DNA from 3 places in the Priestia sp. P5 genome. Region 3 is predicted to be linked to each of the others. Evidence: riboswitches for the same ligand, from Rfam matches in the RefSeq annotation. Region 3 holds a riboswitch; each other region holds the start of a gene.

What was found. A riboswitch is a leader RNA that binds a small molecule or an ion and turns the genes downstream of it on or off. The one in region 3 is predicted to bind S-adenosylmethionine.
Region 1: it holds a riboswitch for S-adenosylmethionine, as region 3 does, so the genes downstream of both, metE (5-methyltetrahydropteroyltriglutamate--homocysteine S-methyltransferase) here and MMB69_RS19860 (hypothetical protein) in region 3, are expected to answer to the same signal.
Region 2: it holds a riboswitch for S-adenosylmethionine, as region 3 does, so the genes downstream of both, MMB69_RS05595 (sulfite oxidase-like oxidoreductase) here and MMB69_RS19860 (hypothetical protein) in region 3, are expected to answer to the same signal.

Annotation. Positions count from the first base shown of each region.
Region 1 is NZ_JAKWFJ010000001.1:1,294,630-1,299,006, reverse strand. It holds gene metE (5-methyltetrahydropteroyltriglutamate--homocysteine S-methyltransferase) at 1-1,834, opposite strand, end outside; cobalamin riboswitch at 1,984-2,172, opposite strand; SAM riboswitch class I at 2,252-2,362, opposite strand; gene MMB69_RS06910 (hypothetical protein) at 2,443-2,694, opposite strand; gene MMB69_RS06905 (sugar porter family MFS transporter) at 3,183-4,377, opposite strand, start outside.
Region 2 is NZ_JAKWFJ010000001.1:1,081,494-1,085,870, forward strand. It holds gene MMB69_RS05585 (putative polysaccharide biosynthesis protein) at 1-1,076, shown strand, start outside; gene MMB69_RS05590 (hypothetical protein) at 1,090-1,458, shown strand; SAM riboswitch class I at 1,603-1,709, shown strand; gene MMB69_RS05595 (sulfite oxidase-like oxidoreductase) at 1,785-2,447, shown strand; gene MMB69_RS05600 (MogA/MoaB family molybdenum cofactor biosynthesis protein) at 2,481-2,993, opposite strand; gene moaC (cyclic pyranopterin monophosphate synthase MoaC) at 3,006-3,494, opposite strand; gene MMB69_RS05610 (molybdopterin molybdotransferase MoeA) at 3,609-4,377, shown strand, end outside.
Region 3 is NZ_JAKWFJ010000002.1:608,390-612,766, reverse strand. It holds gene MMB69_RS19865 (M20/M25/M40 family metallo-hydrolase) at 1-1,317, opposite strand, end outside; gene MMB69_RS19860 (hypothetical protein) at 1,786-2,028, opposite strand; SAM riboswitch class I at 2,097-2,198, opposite strand; gene MMB69_RS19855 (M20 peptidase aminoacylase family protein) at 2,262-3,416, opposite strand; gene MMB69_RS19850 (GNAT family N-acetyltransferase) at 3,464-3,970, opposite strand; gene MMB69_RS19845 (hypothetical protein) at 4,174-4,368, opposite strand.

The DNA of each region.
Region 1 (4,377 bases), on a different contig from region 3:
CTTCACGCAGTGCCGGTTCATCTACTTGAATCATTGAAATGCTCTGACTTTCAAGTGCTTCTACTTCTTTTCTAAGAGCAAGCGCAATTTGATTTGCGACGTCATAGCGCGGGATATCATCACGCACAAACGACCAATTTAAAATCGTAATCGGACCCGTCAGCATTCCTTTAACCGGCTTATTTGTTAGAGACTGTGCGTAGACCGTTTCTTTGATCGTCATCGCCTGCTCATACGATACATCTCCGTAAATAAGCGGCGGCTTCACGCAGCGAGAACCGTAAGATTGCACCCAGCCAAACTTCGTAAACTGAAAGCCTCCTAATTTTTCACCGAAGTACTCAACCATGTCCGTACGCTCAAACTCTCCGTGCACAAGGACATCTAAGCCGATGTTTTCTTGAATTTCAATCCATTTTTTTATTTCCTCGTTAATGTACGCTTCATATGCTTCATCGCTTAACTCGCCTTTACGCCACTTTAAACGCTCTTTTCGCACTTCTTTTGTTTGCGGGAAGCTTCCAATCGTTGTCGTGGGAAGAAGCGGCAGTTGAAACGCTTCTTGCTGAACGCGTTGACGTACGTCAAACCGCGCTTGTCGCTCTGCTTTATAGCTGTGCAGCTGCTTCAGCTCTTTTTGCACGTCTTGATGATTTCGAAAAGATGATCCATTTAATGCTTGAATTGCCTGTTTGCTTACGCTTATTTCTTCTTCTATTGCTTCTTTTCCTTGCCGCACCGCTTTTGTTAAAAGCGTGATTTCCTTTAGCTTTTCATCTGCAAAAGACAGCGCATTTTTTAACACTGGCTCAATGGTTTCTTCATTTTTCACCGTAACGGGAACATGTAGTAGACTTGATGAAGGCTGCAGAATCAAACGATCTTTTGATACGGCTTCTTCAATTTCACTGATCGTTAAAAGCTGTTCGTCCAAATTTTCACGCCAAATGTTTCGTCCGTCAATCACTCCCGCTGCCAGCACTTTATCCGTTGGAAAACCATATTTATTAAGCGCAGTGAGATTTTCTCCTCGGTCATGTACAAAATCTAAGCCGATTCCTTCAACAGGAAGAGACACAACTTCTTTATAGTGATCAACGCTGTCAAAATACGTTTGCAAAATGACTTTTACATTCGGTGCCGCTTTTTTCAAAGTTTGATAGACTTCTTTGTACAGCGCCAGGTCTTCTTTTGATAGCGTTGTAGCTAAAATTGGCTCATCTATCTGCACCCACTCTACTCCTTCTGCCTGCAGCTCCGCTAAGATAGTTGCATAAAGCGGAACAAATTGTTTAACTACTTCTTTAAACTCGCTTTTTTTATATCCTTTTGACAGCTTCACAAATGTTACTGGACCTAAGATCACGGGCTTGCCTTCAATATTCAGCTTCTGTTTTGCTTCTTTGTAAAATTGAAGCGGGCGATTTTCTACAAGTGACGGCGTACATTCCTCAAGCTCCGGTACGATATAGTGATAATTTGTGTTAAACCATTTTATCATCGTAGAGGCTACCGCACCTTTTGTTCCTCGGGCGATGTCAAAATACGTTTCAATCGATACCGGCCCTCCGTCATAATCAAAGCGCTTTGGCACTAGACCAAACATAGCGGCTGTATCTAACACGTGATCGTATAAGCTAAAATCGCCGACTGGAATCAATTCAATTCCTGCATCACGCTGTTTTTTCAGATGCCCCAGACGAAGAGACTCAATTTCCTGCAAAAAGATATCTTTCTCTAGTTTTCCTGCCCAAAACTGCTCAAGCGCTTTTTTCCATTCTCGTTTTTCACCAATTCTTGGATAACCTAAGTTTGAACTTTTTACACTGCTCATTTTTTCCACTCCCTGTATATTTTTTATCGGTAAACTAAAAAATCTCTCTTTTCGAAATGAAAAGAGAGATGATACGCATACTTAACTAAAGTTGAGATAGCCTGTTTTTCTCAACACGTATTCCTCACTCCTCTCTATATCCCGTAGAGCTTAAGTGCATACAACAGGCAGGTCTCCTGACTTAGGTTCATCGCTTCCTATCCCTTCCCATTTCAACATGAAACAGTGGTTAATAAGTTGCTCCCCATTACAGTGGCGGGACCGCGCCGGCTTTTCACCGGTCTTCCCTTTTAAGCTGCGTACATTCGTTACACAGCACCTGATGCATTTTTATAAAATTGTTCATTCAAAACATATTCACATAAAATAAAAAGCCTCTCTATCATGAATAGAGAGGCATAGTATCTATGAAATCCTCTCTTATTTTTCAAAGCTGTACGCTTTGCAGGATGTAGCACCTTTTCAACAAGACTGTTAAATGGTTGCCGGGCTTCACAGGGCCAGTCCCTCCGCCTCTCTCAATAAGAGTTTTAATTATTTATAATATTTTGAATGTAGAGTCATCTTAACACCTTACATTTATGTTGTCAAAAGAAATTTCAAAAAAATTAGTTTTTAGGAGGCGTTGACGCTAATTTTTGCCTTAACAATTTGTAATCATCTTTTCGATGTGTTTCGATCAAGTCTTTTGCTCCTTGGTGATATCCTGACGAATAAATGTACTCTACCGCTGTTTCGATAAGCTTTCTCTTTTCCTCAGCACACTCACGATCCATTAAAGGGAACAGTCTACCTAAAAGGTCATTTAAATCTTCCTTAATAAAACGATCAAGTCCTTCTTGCATCTTTTCGTTTGCCATTGTAGCTCCTCCATTTGCTGTGTATGTTCTAAGCCTCTATAAACAGGCATTTCACTGTAAATTTTGAGATAAAGTTAAGTCATTAAACAGTATATCAAGTGAATGTTTTTCTTCAATTACATATGTAATACAAATATATGACAAATATAGAGAATATATCATCATTCATTATCTATTATAACGTTTGACTGAGCCTTCTGCTACAAGGTTTCGTACGGTTTCCCAAAAGAGGTTGAGACATAACGAAATGAATCTAATCTAAAGGCAAATGGGATACATGAGCTGAATCGCTTGTTGCCCCGCAGTTGATTTCCGTGCAAGGCTTCGCCTTGCTCTCCAATCAACTGCTAGAAGAAATGAAACAGCTGAAACCTGCGTTCACCATAAAAAAACGAACCACTAATCAAACACTTTGATTAGTGGTTCGTTTTTCACTTCAGCTAAAATACTTTTATCTCAGCACCTTACAATTAAAACATTTACGACAATCAAACATATTTATTACGCTCAACCGGACTTAAAGAATTTCTTTCAGAACGAGCTGCCATGTCCGTTTCAATTTGCTCTAGGCTGCGTCCTTTTGTTTCAACAACTACAAAACGTATGAAGAATAATCCGAGAATACAAATGATCCCGAACGTTGAAAAGATAACGCCCAAACTAAACTGATCAGCTAAAATTGGGAATACAAGCCCTACTGCAAGCGATCCTGTCCAGTTAAAAGCAGATGAAATCCCAGCACCGATTCCGCGTACAGAAAGCGGGAAAATTTCTCCTACAATGATCCACGTAAGCGGCGCCCAAGAAAACGCATAGCACAGGATAAAGCAGCAAAGTGCAATTAACGTAACCCAGTTCACGACGGATTCATTAACGCCTACTGCTCCAAGAATAGCCGGTGTGAAAAAGGAAAGAGCCATTCCCGCTCCGCCAATTGTAAGAATGGTACGGCGGTTGAATTTATCAACAAACTGCAGAAAAATAAGTGTTGTCACGACAAAGATTACCCCAACAATGACCGTAAAACCAGCAGCTACCTGTGGCGCTAAACCAACTTGACGGGCAATGCTTGTTGCATAATAAACAATTGAGTTTGAGCCTTGAATCTGCTGAAAAGTTGCCATTCCGACACCGATAATTAAAGCTAGACGAAACTTTTTCTGAAACAGCTGTTTAATGCCTGATTGTTCATGCACAGCTACGCTTTCAATTTCAGATACTTCAGCTTCGACTTCAGCTGCTGAGGAACGAAGCGTGCGCAGTACTTCACGCGCTTTATCTGCCATTCCGTTTTTAATTAAGTAGCGAGGTGACTCCGGAAGCTTGATCATTCCGATGCATAAAACGATCGCAAAAATACCGGCACTGCCAAGCATAAGTCGCCAGCTGTTTGGAACCGGCTCAAAAATAAAGGCTACGATATAGCTTAATAATAATCCAATTACAATCATTAGCTGATTTAAACCTGAAAGCTTTCCGCGAATATGTGCAGGTGCGATTTCTGACATATAGGCAGGAACTAACGAAGAAGCCGTTCCTACTGCTGTACCTAAAAAGACGCGCGCAATCGTTAACGTAATTTCCTCTGGTGCAATCGCGGAACCGATGGAGCCTAAAAGAAAGATGATAGACGAAATTAAAATTAACTTTCTTCGTCCAAACTTATCGCCTAATAATCCGCTT
Region 2 (4,377 bases), on a different contig from region 3:
CATACGCTGTTATTCACCTTTTTCATAGCACAATGACAAAAGCTGTTGGAATCGGTACGTTTGGAGCGTTTATTGGAGGCGTAGGGGGAATTGGGATTCTTGGAGCGGTTTATTTGAAGCGCAAGCGGTTGATTATAAAAGAAGTGAACAGCGGAAAGAATAATAAATCCGTTCCGTTCTCTTTAATGTTCAAAGAGCTTGTGACGTACGCTGTTCCGTTTGTATTAGTTGGTTTAGCTATTCCTATCTATCAAAATATTGATACGTTTACGATTAACATGCTTTTTCAATCAATAGGATATGGACAAGCTAAGGCTGAAACGATTAACTCCGTCATTGGATTAGCGCAAATTTTGGTGATGGTGCCGGTATCGTTAGCGACTGCCTTCAGCATGTCGCTAATTCCGGGCATTACATCTTCTTTTGTGCAAAGAAATTTACGGGAAGTAAAAGGAAAGATTACAAAAACGCTGCAGCTGCTGTTGTTTTTTACTCTTCCTGCTGCGGTAGGGCTTTGTTTATTGGGTAAGCCGGTATATATGATGATTTTTGGAGCGAAAAACAGTCCTGAAATCGGTGGAGTTGTTTTACAATGGTATGCGCCTGCTGCGATTCTTTTTGCTCTTTTTACCGTAACAGCCGCCATTCTCCAAGGAATTAATCAACAAAAGAAGCTAATTTTAGGCTTGGGCTTAGGAATTGTTGTGAAGATAGTATTAAACGTACTGTTGGTTTCAAGCTTAAAAGAAATTGGACCGGTTGTCGCGACTTACGGAGGGTATGGTGTATCGGTTATATATAACTTCTATTTAATTGAAAAATCTATTTCTTACCGAGTTCAATCACTGGGACAAGCTGCGTTGACACCTGTTTTATTAGTAAGTGTGATGTCAGCCGCTGTGATTATCGGCAATTATACTTCTCACTATTTTTTAGAAAATAAGCTGTCTGCATCTTCACTTGCGATTAGCACATCTTGTATTTCAATTGCTTTAGGTGCTGTCGTGTATCTAGGACTTGGCGTCAAAACAAGTTTAGGGCAATCTGTTGTATTAAATAGAAGAAAAAGAATGTAAGGGAGAGAAAGAAGTGTCAAAACGATTCTTACTAACCGTAGCCGCTGGAGGAGGTATCATAATCTTCGGCGCGCTGGTGCTACTAAACTGGGAAAAGATGTTTGGAGACTACCGTCCCATTCAAACGGCAAAAGCCGTATTCAAATTAGAAGTGGGAAGTCAAGATGTAGAAGAGACTACGGATTCAGATGATGCTCTTCACTATATGGTGAAAAAAGGACATTTAGATGAATATATTCATATGATGAACGAAAAAGGCTATGTGTTAAAAGAAAAAGATATTGATCATAACCGACTTGTTTTTAACGATGGACAAGAGGATGAGCAAATTTACTACAAGCGCTTTGCTAGGAAGTATACGATGATTGATGGAGAAGGGTAAAGGCTTTATATGGTATTTTAGTAGACTAAAACCTTATAACCCTATCTGTTTTTAAAGTTTTTTGGCGAAAAAGAAAAATAATATTGACAATTATGACAAAAAGCTTAATACTGACTTTATTACATAAAACAAATACAATTTGTTTCCTTATCAAGAGAGGTGGAGGGACTGGCCCTGTGAAACCCGGCAACCGCTGTCTATGACAGAATGGTGCCAAATCCTTAAGAGTGTATCGCTCTTAGAGATAAGGAAGAAGCTGAAACAAAGCTCTTCCTTATTTATTTAAGGAAGGGCTTTTTATGTACAAAAAACAACGAGGTGATTATTTGAACAAAGCAGACCGTATTAAACGAATGAAAACACCAGAAATTGATCCAAAGTATGAAGGACGAGTGCCTCCGGGGCAAGTAGTGACAGAGCGCTTTCCTATTTTGCATGAAGGCGACGTGCCGGAGTATAACTTAGAGGAGTGGACGCTTCGCGTGTTTGGGTTGGTAGACAAAGAAGTGACGCTTTCGTATCAAGATATATTGAACATGCCGCAAACAACGGTGAAATGTGATATTCACTGCGTAACGAGATGGACAAGACTTGATAATGAATTTACGGGCGTGCTGTTTACAGACTTTTTAAAAGCAGTTGGCGTGGAGTTGAAAAGTAAATACATCATGCTGCACGGAGATAATGACTATACGTCAAATATTGAAGTAAAAGATTTACTGAGAGCCGATATTCTTCTCGCTCATTCCTTTAACGGAGAGCCGCTTACAGCTAAGCACGGATATCCGCTGCGATTGGTTGTTCCGCATTTGTACTTTTGGAAAAGTGTTAAATGGCTTCGAGGCTTTGAAGCTATTGATGAAAATCATCCTGGCTTTTGGGAGCAAAACGGCTTTCATCTTAGAGGAGATCCGTTTAAAGAAGAGCGTTTTTCTGGAGAAGATTTAGGCATTCCAGAAGATGAGTGGGTACATAAAGACTATGATTAATAAAAATGCCTATGCACGCGCATAGGCATTTTGTCAGCGCTGGCGGTTTAATTCCCACACAACGTGGCGAAGTTCAGGCAAAATCAGTTTGGTCATAGCTAGACGAACAGCACCGCTTGATCCTGGTGTAGAAAAAACGGCTTTTTCGTTAATCGTCCCGGCAATTGCCCGGCTCATAATCGCTGCGCTGCCAATGTCTTCGGTGTAGCTCAGCATGCGAAACAGCTCGCCAAACCCAACGATTTCTTTATGAATCAGCGCTTGAACGGCTTCAATCGTAACGTCTCGTTTTGTAATGCCAGTCCCGCCGTTTGTGAGAACAACGTCAATGTCCTCATCACTGCATCCGGCAAGTATCGCTTGTTGAATCGACGTTTGGTCGTCTTTTACAATTTCATAGGAAGCGACTTGCATGTCATGTTCTTTCAGAAGTTGGATCATCAGCGCACCGCTTTTATCGGTTTCTTTTGTACGTGTGTCGGATACCGTAATGACTTTGCAGCGAACGGGCTGAGTTGCTTTAGATTTATGTTCATGTACGCTCATTATGTACCTCCTTTACGCTTCCGTACGCTTGTAGTCACCGTTTTTGCCGCCTGATTTTTCAAGCAGATACGTTTCGCCGATAATCATGCCTTTATCAATGGCTTTGCACATATCATAAACGGTTAGAGCGCAGGCAGAAGCGGCTGTTAAAGCTTCCATTTCAACGCCCGTTGAGCCTTCCGTTTTAACAGTTGCTTCTATTAATAAACGGTATTGATCATTGCTTGTATCCCAGTCAAATGAAAGGTTTACGCCTTTTAATAAAAGGGGGTGACACATCGGAATAATGTCAGACGTGCGTTTTGCAGCCATGATTCCCGCTACTTGTGCGACAGCAAGCACGTCGCCTTTTCCGATCTTATGTTCTACAATGGCTTCGTGAATTCCTTTGTTAACAAGTATGCTTGAACGAGCGGTTGCAGCGCGGCGAGTGATAGATTTTTCGCTAATATCGACCATGTTGGCACGGCCTTGGTCATTAAAATGTGTAAAAGAAGACATCGGTGTTTTCATCCTTTTTCAGTAAATTTTGTTGTATGATAGAAATAGTGAGATATGCTATGATTTTACACCATAGCGCAAAAAGTGAACAGACATAAAGGAAGTGAAGAATGTATGTTAGAAAGCAGAACACCTATTTCAATTCCTGAAGCAATTGAAAAAGTCATGACATATAAAAGAAAAGGCAGCATCGAACGCGTATCGATCACCGAAAGCTACGGACGCTATTTAGGAGAAGATATTGTCGCCGACCAAAACGTGCCTCATTTTAATAAATCGCTTTATGACGGCTTTGCAGTTCGAGCGCAAGACTGCATAGAAGTCTCAATTGAACATCCTGTAGAGTTCGAAGTTGTAGGTGAAATCGGCGCTGGCTCTGTTTTTGAAGAAGAACTAAAGCCGTTTCAAGCAGTGCGTATTATGACAGGAGCACAAGTGCCTCATTCATGTGATGCGGTTGTGATGCTTGAAGTAACGAAGTCGTATGAAAAAGAAGGCAAAACGTATATGGCGTTAAGCCGGCCTGCTTCAAAGTGGGAACACATTGCATTAAAAGGAGAAGAAACAAAAAAAGGAGACGTGCTCGTTTCAAAAGGAACGCGCATCAATCCGGGCGTCACCGCTTTTTTAGCTACGTTTGGCTATGCGGATGTAGCCGTGGTGAAGCAGCCAGTGGTTGGCGTGTTAACAACAGGAAGCGAACTGCTTGATGTGAACGAGCCGCTAGAACCAGGGAAAATCCGCAACAGCAACTCCTATATGGCACTTGCACAAATCGTAAGAAGCGGGGGAATTCCGAAATATTTAGGGAAGCTTGAAGATGATTTTGACCGCTGCTATGAAGCGGTAGAAAAAGCGCTTGAAGAAGTGGATATTTTACTGA
Region 3 (4,377 bases):
TTTGGCAGTTGCCTGTACGTTTGACAAAATCTCTTGTACAAACGGATCATCATGTGAACAAACGGCCGGATAAAAAGGCGGCGTAAAAAATAAGACCATCATCGGAGCTGATTCTTTACATAAACCAGCTAAAGAGTTTACTAAGTTAATGGTTTTATTTCTATCGTCATCCTCTTGTGCCAAAAGTGCTGCTTCCATTTCTTGCACATATTTTTCACCGTGCTGTTTGACTGCATGAGTATAAAGTTCTTCATACGTCCATACGTTCACGTCAAGAGATGAACCCTCCATTCCCGCAGCATACTGCCTAGCGGCTTTATTATAGTGTTTTTTCACATTCAAAGCCGCTTTGTCAGCCGATTTCGACAGCAGATCTGTTACTTCTTTAAGAGAGCGGTTTAACATAAATAAATTAAATAAGACAACGGCAGAGTGCGGAACTTGAACTGAATACTCTTCTTTTAAATCTTTTTGTATCAGCACCGTAGGAGGTGGACTTGTTTCATCTCTTACTTTTTCGCAAAAATCAACGTTTAATTCTATTTCTTTTGTTAAATAAGAAGCTAGTAAATTAGCATTTAAACCAGCTAGCGGTTCCCCTACATGAGTTTCTTTTCCATAACACAAAAAGCTTGGCATGATTTTCCCAATCGATCCTGAGTACACGTAGTTCGTTTGATCTCCAGGATAGCGGCTGAACACTGGTTCTGCATTCAGCATGAGAGAAAAATCCAGCTTATGTTTGCGGGCAATCTCTAAAAGAACAGGCACTGCTTTTCTCATCCCAAGCGAATTTACTTCTTCATCCGGCACCGACAGCAGCAGGATGTTTCCGTCAAACTCTCCGTTGCACGCTCGTTCAACCATACTGATATGCAAGGCAATGCCTGCTTTCATGTCCATCGTTCCTCGGCCAAAAAGCCAGTCTCCTTTTATCATATCTTTTTGTACGTGTGCCGGAACTTGTTCCATATGGTTATAAAAAGTACTCGTTAATGTATCAGCGTGAAAAGCATCCTTTTTCCACTGTCCATAATCTTGTACATCCACTACATCGTAATGACTTACTAATACAACTGTTTTATTCGTATTTTTCCCTTGAACAAAAGCTGTGACAATTGATCGCCCGTCTCCTGTTGAATGAAGCTCGACCTGCTCGTTTTTTTGAAAGTAAGGCAGCTTCAATAAATACGACGCTATCGATTCAGCCATTTCCACTTCTGCCATCGTTCCTGTCACGCTAGGTATAGAAACCAATTCGCTTACAAGCTTTTTTAACTGTTCTTTTGTTTGATACAAAGATGTTTTGTTCGACATACCCTTCATCTCTTTCCTTTTTCTAAATTTTCTATCAAACAAAACCATTCGTCAATCCCTTTGACAGAGACCCTTTCATTCTATCCCTATGTATCATAGTATGGCGCTGCCTTTACGCACATGATAAAAAAAGAGTGCGCGGCTAGGGATAGCACCGCACACTCTTTTTTACTTTTCGTCATCTTCTAAAAAGTCTAGGATACGATCAATAAGCTGTTCGCTTCCTGCATCGTTTCCGTGTTCAAGAGACATTTCCATTTCAATGCTCCTTTCATAAAATATTCTTGTTTTATAACATACCACAATTCATTTCGAATGTAACCTTTAATTTGTGTAAAAATTTCGACAATTTATGATTAATCTTAAAACCTAGTGAATATTGATTATACCCACCAGATTCTTTGCTTGTCAAAAACCATGCTTTCTATTTAAAAATACTTAAAAAATAGAGGCGCGAGCAGACTTCTTCTATAAAAGACAGCCTACTCGCTCAAGTTTGGAACAGCATGATGAATAAATTTCTAGTTCATTTGCTTTTTGTACATCTTTAATATCTATGCCTACAGCATATGTACGAACATGGTTTTCGACCACAATTTCATAAAATGTTTCTAACTCACGATAAGCTACTTGATAATGCTTTCCTAATAATTTCACCGCTTCCTTTAATGCTTTCTCTCCTGTATGTGCTGCAACTGCTGTATGACTCATAAAACCCTCTCCTTTTAGAAAAATAAAAAAAACTCATTTTGCTTTGATGCAAAATGAGTTTTTCACCCGTTTTATCACCCAAAGCACATGCTTTGCTGGTAGGAGCACCTTACATTCGTAGGTTGCTGTGGAGTCAAAGAGCCAGATCTCTCGTCCACTCGTGATAACTTTTTTAATTTAAAATTTATTTTATCAAACAATTTCATCCGCGTAAATAGAAAAATAAAAATATTTTAATTTTTTAGGTAATGGAATGAATTCAAAAAATGAAAGCTTAAATTAGCAAAATACGCAGCTGCTACAAGCAATGCCTCTTCATTTAATGAAAAAGAAGGATGGTGCCATTCATATTCTCCAGCTGTACCCATCCATACAAAAAATCCTGGTATATGCTGCTGATATACGGCAAAATCTTCTCCTCCAGGCGATTGTTCAGCTTCTACGACTTGATAACTAAGATCCTCCGCCGCTTTAATAGCCAGTTTTTCCAGCGTATCATCATTGTTTACTACAGGAAGATATGGATACCATTTAACGTCTACTGAAGCCCCGAAAGCTGCGCCGACCCCTTCAGCAGTTCGTTTCATAAGAGCCGGTATTTTTTCTCTCGCTTCTTCTTGAAAGGTACGCACCGTTCCTTCAAGCGTTACTTTGTCAGGAATGACGTTCCACGAGCTCCCTCCATGGATTTGAGTTATGCTGACAACAACATTTTGAAAGGGGCTGAGATTACGGCTGACAATGGTTTGTAAACTAGTAACAATTTGACCAGCAGCAGCAATCGGATCTATTGTTTTTTCAGGAATACCCGCGTGACCTCCTACTCCTTTGACGTCAATTTCAAAACGATCAACACTTGCCATTAAAGGTCCCGGTTTGATACCAATGGTTCCTACAGGAAGATCCGGTTTGTTATGCATCCCAAATATCGCTTCCACTCCTTCGAGCACACCTTTTTCAACTAGCATTTTTGCTCCAGAAGCCGTTTCTTCAGCTGGTTGAAAGATAAATCGAACCGTGCCGCAAAGCTCCTTCTGACGCTCTTTGAGAAGAATGGCTGCTCCGATTATAGAAGCCGTGTGAAAGTCATGGCCGCATGCGTGCATAACACCGTTCACTTCAGAAGCAAAGGGCAGATTGGTTTTTTCTTCAATTGGCAGCGCATCAATATCAGCTCGAATAGCGATAGTAGGTCCCGGCTTTCCTCCCACAATTTCTGCTACTGCTCCTACGTCTAATTGGAATTCATCCGCTATAGAAATATCATAGTGTTTTAACCACTTTTTAATACGTTTAGTTGTTTCATATTCTTTCATTGAAAGTTCTGGAAACCGGTGCAGCTCACGGCGTATGTCTATTAGCTTATTTAGTAGTAATTGATCTGTCATCTTTATCACTCTTTCACATGTCTTAATTTGGATCACTTCTCTATCTTTTACGACAAAGAATGTACCTCGTTGAATTTTTTATAAAGAAATACAGTCGTATAACCTTCTGCAAGGTGCTTTTCTTTAGCTTGAACATATCCTTTTCGTTCATACATCTCAACTAACCAAGGATGTTCTTTTGCTGTTCCTAAAGACACACCTGGTGATTTAAACATATTTTTTATTATCTCTTCCTCTACTAGATGCAGCAGCTTAGATCCAACGCCTTTACTGGCAAACGACGGGTCCACTGCAAACCACCAAAGGTGCGGAACAGCAAACGGACCTGGATGTTCTCCCCAAGGCATTCGTATAGACACAGTTGCAGCGATTCTTTTATCTTCTTCATATACATAGCAAAGGTTTTGAGAAATGTTTTTCTTAACGAGGGCAAGATCAGCAGTAGCTGCTAAGAAAGGAATGCCTAGCTCTCGAATAGGCTTATATGCTTGTAGAGTCAAGTTCAATAAGTTATCTGCATCGTCATTTGTTGCCAAACGGAATTCATTTTTCATCTCTTCGTCTCCTTATGTAGTGCTTAAATATTTCATTTAACTTATAAGTTTACTAAGAATTAAAAAAGACAGACTGCCGCCTTGCGTACTCACTATACAACTGCTTTTATAACGTGTCAAATTTCATTATCTCTTTCTATGAAAGCTATCATAAAAACCAATACTTACAGTTTATTATACTGAACAAATATCAATAAATCCCCTTACGAAACCCCTTTCATTACTTTCGTTAAATTTTCAACCGCAATTATAGAGCCACGTATGATAAAATAGAACACGGTAGTTGTAAGAAAAGCAAACAGAAATGTAATCACTAGCATAATCGAGGCTGCTTGCTCTTGTTTCATAATAAGATAATAATTTGTCACTTCAATTACAGTAAGTGTTATGACCATCATATATAGCAT